Regions from separate parts of the Halobacillus sp. A1-3 genome, predicted to be linked through region 2. Evidence: predicted binding sites of a transcription regulator. Region 2 holds the regulator's gene; each other region holds the start of a gene.
The links. Region 2 encodes LexA, which represses DNA repair genes until DNA is damaged. Its sites were predicted from a motif close to CGAACATATGTTCG; they were not measured.
Positions count from the first base shown of each region.

Region 1: ruvA (Holliday junction branch migration protein RuvA) is a predicted target of LexA. The motif match lies at 3,161-3,174, and genes of this name have one in related genera.
Region 3: ACRYKC_RS15830 (YolD-like family protein) is a predicted target of LexA. The motif match lies at 3,136-3,149, and genes of this name have one in related genera.

Region 1 covers NZ_JBPCEO010000007.1:15,414-20,662, reverse strand. The annotation lists gene tgt (tRNA guanosine(34) transglycosylase Tgt) at 1-190, opposite strand, end outside; gene queA (tRNA preQ1(34) S-adenosylmethionine ribosyltransferase-isomerase QueA) at 228-1,253, opposite strand; gene ACRYKC_RS12945 (DUF2905 domain-containing protein) at 1,273-1,473, opposite strand; gene ruvB (Holliday junction branch migration DNA helicase RuvB) at 1,470-2,471, opposite strand; gene ruvA (Holliday junction branch migration protein RuvA) at 2,490-3,107, opposite strand; gene ACRYKC_RS12930 (BofC C-terminal domain-containing protein) at 3,237-3,800, opposite strand; gene ACRYKC_RS12925 (YebC/PmpR family DNA-binding transcriptional regulator) at 3,962-4,714, opposite strand; gene ACRYKC_RS12920 (YhcN/YlaJ family sporulation lipoprotein) at 4,846-5,249, opposite strand, start outside.
Region 2 covers NZ_JBPCEO010000004.1:178,156-183,404, reverse strand. The annotation lists gene tkt (transketolase) at 1-1,949, opposite strand, end outside; gene ACRYKC_RS08730 (DUF896 domain-containing protein) at 2,126-2,359, opposite strand; gene ACRYKC_RS08725 (YneB family resolvase-like protein) at 2,421-3,104, opposite strand; gene lexA (transcriptional repressor LexA) at 3,429-4,052, shown strand; gene ACRYKC_RS08715 (cold-shock protein) at 4,158-4,355, opposite strand; gene ACRYKC_RS08710 (hypothetical protein) at 4,617-4,838, opposite strand; gene glnA (type I glutamate--ammonia ligase) at 4,980-5,249, opposite strand, start outside.
Region 3 covers NZ_JBPCEO010000009.1:39,811-45,059, forward strand. The annotation lists gene ACRYKC_RS15820 (ABC transporter permease subunit) at 144-2,135, shown strand; gene ACRYKC_RS15825 (YwhD family protein) at 2,482-3,024, shown strand; gene ACRYKC_RS15830 (YolD-like family protein) at 3,170-3,511, shown strand; gene ACRYKC_RS15835 (transglycosylase domain-containing protein) at 3,738-5,249, opposite strand, start outside.

The DNA of each region.
Region 1 (5,249 bases), on a different contig from region 2:
GGTACGTATTCGAGAGAATGATCTGGGCTCCCATCCGCTCTAATTCTTCAGGACTCATCGTTTTGACGGTGGCAAGCGTACCTACCGGCATAAACATGGGAGTTTCAAATGATCCATGCGGGGTATGAACTTTGCCGAGGCGAGCCCCTGTCTGTTTACACGTTTTAATTAATTCGTATGTGATCGCCATGTTACGTTCCTTTCTATCTGGAAAAATTCCGTTCTATTCATAAAATCAGCATAGCATCTCCGAAACTGAAAAACCGATACCTCTCTTGAACAGCACGGTTGTAGGCTTCTAATATGAAATCACGTCCAGCAAATGCACTAACAAGCATGATTAGCGTCGACTTCGGCAGATGGAAATTCGTAATCAATCCGTCGATCGCTTTTAATTTTTGTGGAGGGTAAATGAAAATATCTGTCCATCCGCTGGCAGCTGTAAATGTGCCATAATCTCTAATAATTGTTTCAAGGGTGCGAGTAGATGTCGTGCCGACTGATATGACCCTTCCGCCGTTTTCCTTTACACGGTTCAATTGCTCAGCTGTTTCTTCAGATAACTGATAAAATTCTGCATGCATGTCATGATCTTCAATTTGATCCACGCTGACTGGACGGAAAGTCCCTAAGCCTACGTGAAGAGTTAAATAAGCAATCTCCACTCCTTTTTCTTCAAGAGACTGAAGTAACTCAGTCGTAAAGTGGAGCCCAGCTGTAGGGGCTGCTGCTGAACCTTCTTCTTTTGCATAGACTGTCTGATACCGTTCTCTGTCAGGCAATTGCTCTTTAATGTATGGAGGCAAAGGCATTTCCCCAAGCGACTCAAGTACTTCTAGAAAAATTCCTTCATAAGAAAAGCGGACTTTACGGCCTCCATGTTCTTGAATTTCCGTACATTCTGCGACTAGCTGTCCATTGCCAAAGCTGATTTTCGTGCCAACTTTTACTTTCTTAGCAGGCTTCACTAGCACCTCCCATTCATCCCCTTCTGATTGATGAAGAAGAAGAACCTCTACTTTTCCTCCCGAATCTTGTTTAGCTCCGTAAAGACGGGCTGGCAACACCCTTGTATCGTTTAAAACTAAACAATCACCAGGTTGAATGAATTGACTGATATCTGAAAAATAGTGATGTTCAATTCTTTCTTGCGCACGGTCCAAAACCATCAATCTAGAAGATGAGCGGTCTTGCAAGGGGACCTGTGCAATTAATTCTTCAGGCAAATCAAAATCGTACTGCTTAATATCCATATGAATCCCCTATTCTTCCTTAACGTATTTTTCCGATAAAATAAAATATTAATGAGAGAACAATACTCACAATTATCGAAGTCATGATTGGAAAGTAGAAGGTCACGTTACCTTTCTTAAAGGTAAGGTCACCTGGCAACTTCCCGATAAAACTCCACAATAGTCCAATTACGATAAACACAATCCCTATTACAATAAAGATTTTACCAAACCCCGTCAAGAGCCAGGCACCTCCCGGTTAAAATGAGCATAGGCTTTCGGAGTAACGACCCTTCCGCGTGGCGTCCTTTGAATAAATCCGATTTGCAAAAGAAAAGGCTCATAAACGTCTTCAATCGTCTGAGGCTCTTCTCCAATCGTAGCGGATATTGTATCAAGTCCCACCGGTCCGCCTCTAAACCCATCCATGATCCCTTTTAAAAGTTTATGATCGATAAAATCTAAGCCTTCCGCATCCACCTGAAGCATTTCTAAGGCTTCCTGAGCGGTTTCTTTTGATATGACCTTTTCTCCTTTAACCTGCGCAATATCTCGGACCCTTTTGAACAGGCGGTTTGCGATCCTTGGTGTTCCCCTTGATCTTCTCGCTATTTCTACTGCAGCATTTGCATTAATTTCTTCATTAAAAATCTCAGCTGTTCGCTCAACAATTGAACACAAAGCTTTTGTATCATAATAGTCGAGGCGACAGTGAACACCGAAACGATCTCTCAGCGGAGCGGATAAAAGTCCTGCCCTCGTCGTTGCTCCTACAAGTGTAAATGGAGGAAGATCCAGGCGTACTGACCGTGCACTAGGGCCTGTACCTACAACGATATCCAAACAAAAGTCTTCCATCGCTGGATAGAGAACTTCTTCCACCGATCTCGGCAAACGGTGTATCTCATCTATGAATAATACATCCCCTGGTTCCAGCGAGGATAAAATCGCAGCGAGATCCCCCGCCCTTTCGATCGCCGGCCCCGCTGTTGTACGGAACTGGACACCCATCTCATTTGCAATGATGGAAGCCAACGTTGTTTTACCCAGCCCGGGCGGTCCATATAACAGGGCATGATCAAGCGGCTCTTCCCGCATCTTTGCAGCTTCGATGAAAATACTCAGGTTCTTTTTTGTTAAATCCTGACCAATGTATTGCTTGAGTGTTTCTGGTCGTAAACTTAACTCGATCTCTTGATCTGTTTCTTGCATTTCCCCAGAGATCATCCGATCCTCCATGTATTATCTTCCTTTCCCTCATGATTTCATTAATAACTGAAGACCTTGTCTCACATAATCGTCTACGGTACCTCGTTTCGCTTTTTGCAATTCAGTACGTACCTGTTTGACTTCCTTGTCTGTATAGCCAAGAGCTTTAAGTGCTTCAATGGCATCATCAATGTGGGCTCTTACTTCTTTTGATGTTAAGTCTTCCTGATAGAAAATGGTACTCTCATTTTGTTCATCTGGAAGCCAGACCACTAATTTACCCTTCAGATCCAAGATCATTTGTCTTGCCGTCTTTTTCCCTACCCCTGGAAACTTGGTCAAATATTTTTCATCTTCCTGTTCAATGGCTGAGACAAATTCTGGTACACTCACTGTTCCAAGAATAGCAAGCGCTCCTTTAGGACCAATTCCAGAAACATTGAGCAGCTGAGCGAAAAGCTGCTTGTCCTCTTTTTTCTTAAACCCATATAAATTTTGTTGATCTTCTCTTATATAATGGTATGTATGAACTTTGACTTCTTTATTGATTTGTTCCTGAAAATGAAAAGGATTGGCGCATAATATTTCGTAGCCAATTCCCCCTGTTTCTATTACAACCGAATCATTATCTATGGTTGTTACTTGACCTTTTACATATGTGATCATAATATTGAAATCCTCTCTACCCTTTATTGCTTAGCACTCTTTATTGTATCACACAAGCACATGTTCGCCTATGTCAGAAATGCCAGCAATCCATACAAAACAGCCCCCTGCATAACAAGGGACTGTCTCTTATACTTCTCCTTGAGTAGAATATTGCTTGAGGACTTGTTCAAAATGATCGTAATCTTTTATTTTAATCCCGCTTTTCAACTCCGTTTTTCTTCTAGATTCAAGCGGTTTAACTGGAATCGGTTTGAACGCTTCAATCACTTTACCATCCTCAGGATCTCCTTGAAAGACCGCAAGCTCTCCATCCTCAGTCAAACCGAAGTATCCTTGTTGTTTAGTCAAGGGAGAGATATCTTTCACTTCTCGTTTAAAGACGACTTGATCCAATTGCTGATTTTCAACTGTCCATCCTTCATATTGAGCCCAAAAATCCACCATAGACCAGATGGTTTCTTCTTTCTTTGTGGTTTCTATTACCCCGTCCATATAGTGTTCTTTTAAAATAACAGTTAGTTTCAATGGTTCAGGCTTTACGAGTGTTGAGACTGTATCTTGATTCTTTACCTCTACGGCTCGCTGGTAAGAGAGATCGCTGGCTGTAAGCGGTCGTTCCTCTTCGAAATGAATTGCCTGCCAACCTGCAAAGATTACGACTATCCCTATGATGAACAGCCATCGTATCATAATAGACTCCCCCTAATTAAGTAAATTCTGTTCCTATTGTGTCCAGAAACAGAACATATTATGAGTATTAGGGGAGTATTTCTGTCAGTCATTGACAACTTAATAAAAGACTGAAAAAAAATAACCCACGAGCTCTGTATATAGAACTCATGGAACACTTTTTATGAAAGCCTATCTAGTACTTCTTCGTCGGCATCAAGATTATGATAAACTTCCTGAACATCATCGTTATCCTCAAGCATGTCAATTAGCTTAAGCATCTTCTCAACGCCTTCTTCTTCAAGAAACGTATAAGTTTCAGGAATCATTGTAACTTCAGCCGTCTTGAATGCATAGCCGCTTTCTTCAAGATCAGCTTTAACATCTGAAAAAGCTTCAGTCTCAGTATAGATTTCAAACTGTTCGTCTGTGGTTTCCATTTCTTCCGCGCCTGCTTCAATGGCTTCAAGCATGAGTGACTCTTCATCTATATCCGCGGAATTACGGTCAATGACAAGGTACCCTTGGCGGTTGAACATGAAAGATACACAACCATTCTCACCCAGGTTCCCATCGTTTTTATTAAAAGCATGTCGAACATCAGCAGCTGTACGATTTTTGTTATCAGTTAAGACTTTCACCATTACAGCAACACCACCGGGACCATAACCTTCATACGTGTATTCCTCGTAGTTAACGCCTTCCAAATCTCCTGTCGCTTTCTTTATAGCACGGTCGACATTGTCATTAGGCATATTATTGGATCTTGCTTTATCAATAGCTAATCTAAGTGTTGGGTTCGTATCAGGATCCCCTCCACCTTCTTTGGCCGCCATGAATATTTCCCGTGCCAGCTTCATAAAAAGCTTTCCACGTTTTGCATCCTGCGCCCCTTTTCGGTGCTTAATATTACTCCATTTTGAATGACCAGCCATGGACATTCTCCTCTCCAAAGCAAATCTTTTCCTATATCAATATACCATAATTTCAACCATTCATAAAAGCCTAAGGCTACACATAAAAAAGCGCACGGAAGGTATTCCGTAGCGCTTTTATTCGTTTATCATCATCTATTTTGGTTAAAAAAGTCTTTGATCCTTTTTTTCAGATCATCAGGTGCTTGCGAGGCTTTTAAACGGGCATTAACATCTTTCATATGATCCCAATTATTATTATTGGTGTAAATAGATATAGGTTTGTCTGTAATTTCCTTAACTTTTGCCTGCACCTTTTCAGGAACAGACTGATCGCGCCGGTCGTACGGATTTACCATTATTGCTACGTAAACATGATCATCTGTTGAATAAGCTTGTGTCAACGTGACCTCTTCCAGCTCATTCACTTTTTCCATAATTGCCATCGCTTCTTCATCGTTAAATACGTTATCATGAGAACGGTTCGTTTGCCCGTACTTAGAATTACGAAATTCATCTTCTGCAGTGCGCTTAAAGTAACTGTCTTTACCGGTAG
Region 2 (5,249 bases):
TTTTCAATAACTGTATTACCTGGAGCAGATGCGCCGAACTTATCAATGCCTAGCACTGATCCATCCAACCCTACATAACGCTCCCAGCCAAATGATGCAGCCATTTCAACGGCAAGACGTGTACGCACATTAGATGGCAACACTTCCTCTTTGTACTCTGCGCTTTGCGCATTAAATCGATCGAAGGAAGGGACACTTACGACGCGAACGTCATAGCCTTTCTTCTTCAACTCAGACTGCGCTTCTACAATCAACTGAACTTCGGAACCAGAAGCAAGCAAGATTGCATCAGGATCTTTTTTGTCAGAGTCACTTAAAATGTAAGCACCATGCTTCACACCTTCATACGCTTTCTCTGCTGTACCTTCCAGTGTAGGGAGTCCTTGACGTGTAAGAACAAGTGCATTTGGAGTTGTATTTGATTCAAGCGCAAGTCTCCACGCAGCACTCGTTTCATTTCCATCAGCAGGACGGATGACAGAAAGGTTTGGCATTGCACGAAGAGAAGGAAGCTGTTCAATCGGTTCATGTGTTGGACCGTCTTCTCCTACCGCAACTGAGTCATGGGTAAATACATAGTTCACTGGCAAATTCATAAGTGCTGAAAGACGAAGTGCTGGACGCAGATAGTCGCTGAATACAAAGAACGTTCCTGCATAAGCTTTCAGACCTCCGTGAAGCGCCATACCGTTCATTGCGGCAGCCATGGCAAATTCACGAACACCAAACCAAATGTTACGTCCTGCGTAGTTCTCACGAGAGAAGTCTTCTTCTTCTTTGACAGCTGTCTTGTTGGAACCAGCAAGGTCAGCACTTCCTCCAAAGAAATTCGGGATTTCTTTAGAAAGCGCATTGATAACTTCTCCAGAAGCTGCACGGGTAGCTGGGCTGTCTTCACCAGTTGTAAAGGTAGGAAGCTGTTTTTCCCATCCTTCTGGAAGCTCATTGTTGATCGCTGTTTCAAATTCAGAAGCAAGTTCAGGATAAGCTTCTTTATACTGCTTCAGCATGTCATTCCAAGCTTGCTCTTGCTGTTCTCCATTTTGCTGAACTTTTTCTTTAAAATCAGCGTAAACTTCCTCAGGAACGTGGAATGGTTCATGCTCCCACTTATAGTATTCTTTCGTCTTCGTAACTTCGTCTTCACCTAATGGTGCCCCGTGAGAAGCAGATTTACCAGATTTAGTAGGCGCACCGTAACCGATAACGGTTTTCACTTCAATCATTGTCGGTTGATCTGTATTTTGCTTTGCTTTTTCAATCGCATTAGTAATTTCATTGGTATCGGTTCCATCTTCTACACGAATCACTTGCCAGCCGTAAGCCTCATAGCGTTTCTCAACACTCTCACTGAAGGAACGGTCAAGGTCTCCATCCAGGGAGATATCGTTAGAATCGTAAAGGACGATTAATTTTCCTAGTCCTAAGTGACCTGCAAGGGAAGCTGATTCTTGAGAGACACCTTCCATTAAGTCACCGTCACCGCAAATAGCATACGTGTAATGGTCAACTAGATTGTAATCGTCACGGTTGTATTTTGCACCAAGGTGAGCCTCTGCCATAGCCATACCTGTAGCCATAGCCAACCCTTGTCCAAGTGGGCCTGTAGTCGCCTCTACCCCATCAGTGTGGCCATATTCAGGGTGTCCTGGCGTATTTGAACCCCATTGGCGGAAGGATTTTAGATCATCGATTGTCACGTTGTATCCAGACAGGTGTAAAAGGCTGTATAGAAGCATTGAACCGTGTCCAGCTGACAGAACAAAACGATCACGGTTGAACCACTCGGAATTATTTGGGTTGTGGTTCATGAATTTCGTCCAAAGTGTGTAAGCCATTGGGGCTGCCCCCATCGGCATACCCGGGTGTCCAGAACTCGCTTTTTCTACTGCATCAATAGCTAAAGTACGAATTGTATTAATAGAAGTTTGTTCAAGGCTGTTTGCCATAATCTTCATTCCCCTTTCTCAGGTATATGTACCATGTATTATCCTATAATGAAAATTGATTTGAAACAAGCAATCGCACAACTTTTTCAATAATTCCTTTTAATTCTTGCCTAATTTTCCCTTAATCGGATTTCTTAAACAAAAAATCCGCACTTTTTTAAGTACGGATCTTTTGTTTAATTTTTTTTCTCGTTCTGCTGCATTTGTTTCAGCTTGTTAGGGGTTACATCATTTCCTAAAGGATCAATGACTTTAACACCCTTCAACTGATTTTTGAATGATTTACGAGCATTCTTCAAATATTCCTGACGAAGCTTTTGCTGCTCATCTTTCTCAGCTTTCGTAAGCTCTTCTTTTTTTGATTTATTAGCTAGTTCATTTATACGATTGATTTTATCTTTCGATAGCATAGTTAATACCCCGCTTTCTTAATGTGGGTTAATGTCGTTAAGACAAGAAAAAGACAAGAGGCTATTCACCCTTGTCTACATTATCGTAACTTGATTGACTTTGTTTTTCAAGTGATACGTATTCCTGATACCTGCGGTGAACGGTGGCTTTCGATACATCGTAGCCCACTCCTCTTAGAGTTGACGCAATGTCTTTGAAAGTCAACTTGTTACGGCGTAAGCGAATGACTTCCTCAATAGGAAATTCAATCCTCTCTCTCCCCGAGGCCATGTCTTTATTTGAGAGATTCTCAGCTGGGTTGTATCCATCTTCCACAGCTTTCTTCATTCCTCTTCGGATTTTCATATTATGTATTTTCCTTTGATATTCTTCAACAATACCTACAATTTGGAGAACCATCGAATCTGACTCTGAAATTTCCAATTCACCTTCATGAGACAACGAATAAATCCGAACGTTAAGTTTATTTAATTGATGGAATAAAGCAATCTTCGTATTCCCTCTTCCAAGCCTTGTTTCGTCCTGAATGAGAAGGGCATCAGCGCTACGATTGGAAAAGTATTCAAGCAAGCGGAAAATACCTTCCCGTTCGATCTCATAGCCGCTTGCCTGTTCCTCTATACAATCTACAATTTCCATTTCATGATGCTCGGCCATACGCATCAATTCAGCTCTTTGTCTCTTCAAAGAAGATACCTGAGCTTCCTTTTCTGTACTTACTCGACAATATAGAACGACTCTCATAATGTCTGGTCTCCCTCTTCTAAAGTTACTTTAACAAGGATATTACAAACTATCCTGTCGTGACCATAGAAAAGTATAAAAACGCTAAACTCGCTACGAATAATACTAGATACGTGAGATCAAGCTTTGATAGTTTGTTAAACATTTAAAACCCTCCATTTTTTGAGAACCTACGTTCTTAAGAACTTATGTTCGCGTTTGGTTAATTTTAATTATATACGAACACAGGTTCTTGTCAACCGTTTTTTCGAACGCTTGTTTGTATTTTAAATATAGGCATGGTACAATGTGGTTACTATAATCCTATGTACGAGGTGGCAATCTATGAGCAAACTTTCGAAGCGGCAGCAAGAAATACTAGATTTTATTAAAGAACAAGTACTATTGAAAGGTTATCCTCCCTCTGTTCGGGAAATTGGTCAGTCTGTGGGTCTAGCATCCAGCTCTACAGTCCATGGACATCTATCAAGACTAGAGAAAAAAGGATACATCCGCAGGGACCCTACGAAGCCTCGCGCGATTGAAGTGATAGAATTGGAAGAAGATCATAGTATTCCTCGTAGTGAGGCTGCCTATGCTCCGGTTATTGGTAAGGTTACGGCAGGTACGCCGATTACGGCTGTTGAAAACATAGAGGAGTATGTTCCTCTGCCGGATACGCTGGCTGGATCCGATGACAATACTTTTGTCTTGATCGTTCAAGGAGAAAGTATGATTGAGGCCGGTATTCTTGATGGTGATATGGTGGTTGTGAGACAGCAGCAGACAGCCCAGAATGGTGATATTGTCGTTGCTATGACAGAGGATGAAGAAGCTACTGTAAAGCGGTTCTTTAAAGAAAAAAATCACATTCGTCTACAGCCTGAAAATGCCACCATGGATCCGATTATTCTTAATGATGTTTCTATTCTTGGCAAAGTGGTTGGTTTATACCGTACTGTACATTAAAAATGAGACGAGCCGCTGCTCGTCTCGTTTTATTAATATGGGCTTTATTATACCAAACAAAAAAAGAGACTCTCCTAAGAGAGTCTCTTTTTTACACTTAACGTCTTATTTTTGAACGTTAGCTGCTTGTGGTCCACGGTTACCTTCAACGATTTCAAAAGTAACAGTTTCGTTTTCTTCTAAAGTTTTAAATCCTTCGCCTTGAATAGCAGAGAAGTGTACGAATACATCGTCTTGACCTTCTACTTCGATAAATCCAAATCCTTTTTCTGCATTAAACCATTTAACATTACCTTGTAACATGTTGTTACCTCCTGCGTGGAACTTTTTCCACATTGTATTACTATTATTGCTCTGCATATTCATTCAAGACGAAAGTGACTTAAAAGTTACTTTTGCTTTCATTCGTAAACGAACAAGAATAATTAACTCTAACTATATCACATACACCAGAAGAGTCAATAGTTGGAAAGCAATCAGGCAAAAATAATTTATTTATTTGCGTTTAAGTGATAAGTTAAAGACTTGGCTCACCCTAATACTTGAATAAAGTGAACGAATAAGTCATGCTCCTACGCCTCTGGTATTGGTTATCGGAAAAGCAGAGAGAATATTTTCTGTGTGGAACGCTCGCACCTCCTTCCGATTGAAGCAATAGGCAAGAATGTAAATCTCACGAATAGCAATGACTCGGATCATCCATTGAGTAAGCTTCCCCTGGCTGGATAGATAAATAATATCAATTTTTTCATTTTCTTCTTTCGAACGGACCATTAAATTACCCATTGGTATCACCCCTCCCATAAAACGAACACTTGTTCTTATATTTATTATATGGAGTGGATGTCTTTTTGTACACTAGAAATATGTAGTAATTTTCGCAAATGAAAAACCCTCGATCCTTAAAATCGAGGGTTTTCCTATCCATTAATACGTTTGTAAGTATTGTTCGCGTTCCCAAGGATGGACTTGCGTACGGAACATATCCCATTCAATTTCTTTCGCTTCAATAAAATGCTCGAATAGGTGCTCACCGAGGGCTTCAACCATAATCGGATCCTTCTGCAATTCTACAAGGGCATCGTAAAGTGTTGCTGGAAGGTCTTTAACACCGTGAGCTTCACGCTCTTTTTTATCCATCACATAGATGTTGCGGTCAACAGGAGCAGGGGCATCGAGTTTATTTTCCACACCATC
Region 3 (5,249 bases), on a different contig from region 2:
ACTGAACATCAGTATACCTTTTTTATGCATCGCCTTGTCTGATAATTAAAAAAATTAGAGAGCTGTACCAAAATAAAGAATAAGGGCAGCTAGGAGCAGAGCAGAGTGGAAGTTGAGTGAGGGAAGGTAGGACGGGGGTCAAAATGAAACTATTAAAATTTGCAGGTTATTATCTGCTCGGTTTGATTGGGATTCTAGTAATTAGTACTGCTCCGGCTTTGTTTCGTGAACGATCGTATTTCAATGTTTCGGCTTTTGTAAGTGAGTTTCAGACGCTTCTGAATCAAATCATACAACCATCGGAGTGGGTCTATCTATTCAAGGGAAGTCCTGAACCGTTACTCCCTTATTTATGGGAGCCATATCAATACTCCATGACCATATTTTTTGTAGGAATTATTCTAGGATTTGTGCTTGCTTTTGTACTGGCAATAGGCACAGCATTCTTACCGAAGTGGGCAAGAGTGATTGTAGGACGGGTTTTAAATGTTCTGGAAGCTGTCCCTGACTTGCTGCTGGCTTTTTGTTTACAGTTATTCATTGTCTGGTTATATAAACAGACGAATGTCCTCTTTTTTCAATTTGCTTCAATTGGACAGGAAAAAGTCTATGTCCTGCCTATTATTGCAATCGCCGTTCTCCCTATGGTCACGATGTACAAGATTATTCTTATGCTGATAGATGAAGAAATGACAACGTCTTATGTGCAAATGGCTAAGAGTAAAGGAATGGAAAAATTCTTTATTCTGAATGTCCATGTCCTCAGAAATATTGTGAAAAGTGTTTTCTATCATTCTAAGGTGATTCTTTGGGGATCGTTGTCAAGCCTATTGATTATTGAATACATATTTAATATGAATGGAATTACGACAGCTTTCCAGCAAGATCCAAGGCCAATCGTCACTTCCGTCATTCTCTTTATGCTGTTTACTCCATTCTTTCTCCTATATCAGGGGACAGAGTCTTTCATTTTCAAAGATAATAAAGTAGCAGAAGAGACGCAGATGAAGATGAATAGTTTTATTGGATCATCTGCGGCAAAGCCCGGTGGGAAGTGGGGCAAGCATATTCTTTCTGAATTAGGTGCCCACTTTAAAAATGTGAAATTTTCAGCTGGGTTTTTAGTGATTTTTGGTATGTTAGCTGTCAGCGTGATTTACACGCTTACGGCAGATCCACTTGTCGATAAGTTTTTTCATATCAAGAACGAAGAAGGGCGGCTCGTCAGCGCTGCGCCACACTCTCCTGAATACGTCTTTCTTGGTACAGATGAGTTAGGATACAGTATATTTGATCAATTGATAGTAGGTGCTAAATACACCATCCTCTTTGCCTTGGCTATTGCTTTTTTAAGAATGATTATTGGATTTGTGCTTGCCATTCCGTTTGCTTTCTTCTTACCTGAAAAAATACAAAGAGGTGTCGAGAAATTCGTGGACGGGATGCACTATTTGCCGATGACGATCATCGCTTTGTTACTTTTATCTCCGGTGTTAACGATGCCTCCTGGCGGTTTCACAACAACTGAAACAGAAAGAGTTCTTTTTCAAGGAGTGATTTTAACACTGCTTGCGGTCCCACTGATTATTACTCTATTTGGAAATGAGATGAAGCTGATTATGCAGGAAGAGTATGTAGTCAGCACTAAAGTATTGGGCGGCAGTTCTTTACATTTACTGTGGAAGCATTTGCTGCCTCATTTAAGTTCGAGAATGGGTGTTGTTTTCGGACAGCAATTTATTCAGACCTTACTTATTTTCATTCATCTTGGTGTGTTTAATATATTCTTCGGAGGGACTAAAGTGAGTTACGACCCGATGATGCCTGATCCTCCACAATCGACGACTTATGAATGGTCAGGTCTTATCGGCTCGTCGAAAGATTCACTCATGACAGGGCGCTGGTGGTTTATCATCCCTGCGCTTGTCTGTTTTATGATCTTGATTCTGGCTATGCAGCTAGTTATTCAGGGGATCAAAGAAGTTCAGCATAAGCGTGTAGGGGTACCTATTGAAGGGTTTAATTGGTGGAAGCGATTGTTTACGAAAAAAGAGAAAGAGAGGTACACTCCAAGCAATCCATCTAAAGAAGCTTTCGTCTTTATGAATAGTGATCATATTAAACAAAAGAGTTAGCGGTGTTCCATCTATTCAGAAAGAAGGCAAGGAGGGTAAACATTTTTGTAAATCGAGGAGTAACCCAATCAATAAAATGCCCGGCGCTGAACATCAGCTCCGGGCATTTTACGCCTATTTTGTAGAGTCATAATTCTTTTGTTTTTTGTAGATCCTATTTAAATAGGCAACCGCACTTCCCCTTAAGTACGTAGATAGATCTTTCATTATCTATATTTCGAGATAAATGAGGGATTTCCTTCTTTTTATAAAGAATTGGTGGAAACCAGCCGTATCGCTAAAAAAGCTTGGATAGAATATGTTAAAATGAGACAAAACCGCCAGGCAAGAGGAGGATTCTCTGACAATGAAGGAATTTGACCAGTTTAAAAATAAACAGGACCAAAATGATAAAAAGAAAAATCAATTTACGATCATCAAGGATGATTCGACCGATGGACATGGAGGCTATGGTGTAGGTTCGATCAGCCTCGAGAATATGACGCCTGTTATCGTCGATCCGAATGAAGGTGAAGCGTTTGTAGATATGGGAGCTCTTCATGCACGCAGTAAAGTGGAGAAAAGGATTAAATTCATCCCTAATCGAGAAGAAGTAGCTAATGGTTTGCTTTATTGGATTGCATGGGTAACGGTCGATTATCAAGAAGGAAAGCCTTCCTACTACGGTGTTGCCGGCAGCGAAATCCGTGTAGACCGTTCAATTAAACGCGGATACAAACTGATGCCTGAACATGTCAATCATATGGATAAATCTTTGAAGGGCCGCTTCGTTGTCGATCATATGGATGAAAAATCGAAAAAGATCCTGGGAGAGTACTTGCGTGATTTCAAACCAGATCTTTGGAAGAATACAAACCAAGAATTAAAAGATGCGCTAGGTGTTGAATAGTTTTCTACAGGCACTTCCTTACAGGGAGTGCTTTTTTATGGGTGATTCATGGAATTGGAAGATATTCACCGGAAAATTCCAGTTTACTCTGAGCCCTTTTATGGTAAAATAAGAACAAATGTTCGCGTTGGAAGGTGGAGCTACTATGGATAGTCGCAATAGGGATCGGGGAACGATCAAATGGACCTCGTTGATGTTGCCTGAACATGTAGAAATGGTCAAAAAGCTATGGAAGGAGGATGAACGGGTAGAAAAAGGAATCATCGATGAGCAAAAAGCAGTCGAAATCGACTTTCTGATGCAGCGGGCGTTAAATGATGATTTGACGGTGAAGGTGCGAGTTTATAATGGGTTTGATTACGACAACATTCTGCTGAAGATGAAATTCATCAATAAGCTCGATCGCAAAGTAACCGGCGTGAATTGGAAGACGAAAGAGACAGTCCACATAGCCTTAGACGACATTGCAGATCTCTCGATTGTATAGCCTTTTGAAATTTGTTCACAAAATGTTCAAGAAAAATGTTGCTAAAACATGGATGTAATCTTGACGAACGAGCGACGGGAATAATATATTAAGTAACACATGGGTTTACATGTATTACTAGGACAAAGAAAGCGACCGGCAGGAACCGGTCGTTTTCTTTGTCTTTTTTTAGTTATAAAGTGGAGCTGTCTTGTTAAGTAGAGAGCTCTGTTCCCTAGCCACTATTCTAAAAGAACCAGTCGACGACGTCTTTAAACCATGGGTCATTTCGGAATTCATTTTCAATTTCTTCTTTATCTTTATCTTCATTGCCTCCGCAAACTTCTTTAGGAATATCTTTTTTATCCATATAGACGAGCCGCTCTTTAGGACAATTCGGACCAGAACGATTGCCTGTTTCCGGATCGATATATACGCCTTTAACGTTCGGCGTCGGGATGAAGGCCGCTGTCGGCAACGTTTCGTGTATAGATTCCATCGTCCCAGCCCAAATGGATTTTGCGTACCTTTTCTCATTGAAAGTTTCAAGCTTCCTTCCGCCTTCATCGTGACCGATCCATACGGCGGATACGAATTGAGGGCTGAAGCCGATCATCCAGCTATCATAATCGGTCGTCCCCGATTTTCCGCCATACATCCGAGTGAGCTTGCCTTTGATTGGCGACCCTGTCACGGAGGCATAGTCCCCATCAAGTGAAGAATCAAACATCCCCGTCATCATGTGGGTGATCGTGAAAGCCCTGTCCGGGTCGATCTTGTCTTCCTCATTATAAGTGGGCTGGTATTCATAAAGGACATTTCCATGTCTGTCGGTAATTTTCTCAATCGTATGGCTTTCTAAAGATTCCGAGCCTTTCAACATCTTCCCGTATGCGCTTACCATATCATAAAGGGAAATGGATGTAGCACCCAGAGCCAGGGAAGGGACGGGTTTCGCGTTATTGTGAATGCCAAATGTCTTCAATGTGCGGACCAATTTTTCAGTACCTATATCGACGTGTGTAGATACGGCATAAATATTATCTGAAACGGCTAGTGCTTGAGCCATGGTAATTGGCTTGTCTGCATATTGATCGTTAAAGTTCGTAGGGGAGTACACTTTTCCGTTTTCTCCTACTTCAAAGTCAGTGGGTTTACTCTCAATCATAGTGACCGGAGAGTATCCTTCTTTTAATGCAGCGTAGTAAAGAAAAGGTTTAATGGTGGAACCTACTTGTCTTTTTGCTTGGGTGGCTCTGTTATAAGGACTCTCCTTATAATCACGCCCACCCACAAGAGCTGTGATCGACCCGTTGTGGCTGTTCATCACAGCTGCTGCCAACTGGACATCTTCTTCTTTTGGCATTTGCGACGCCACTTGTTCTTCTAAAATCTCCTGGTGGTCTTCATTCAGGGTTGTGTGAATATGGTAGCCGCCTGTCATCACTTGCTCCGATTCGATATCCAATAAATTCGCTGCTTCTGCGACGACTTGATCTTGAAAATATGGGGCAACTTCTTTTTCAGACGTTTCCTTATGATCGGAATAAACGAGACTCGCTTCTACCGCTTCTGTTTTTTCTGCCGAAGTGATAAATCCGTTCCGCTCCATTTCCGCTAATATCTGCTTTTGTCTGGATTCGGCGTTTTCTTCATTCGCCAAAGGTGAATAGTAACTAGGACCCTTAGGAATGCCAGCCAACATCGCAGCTTCTGTCAGTGTCAGTTCTTCTGCATGCTTATTAAAATAATAGCGGCT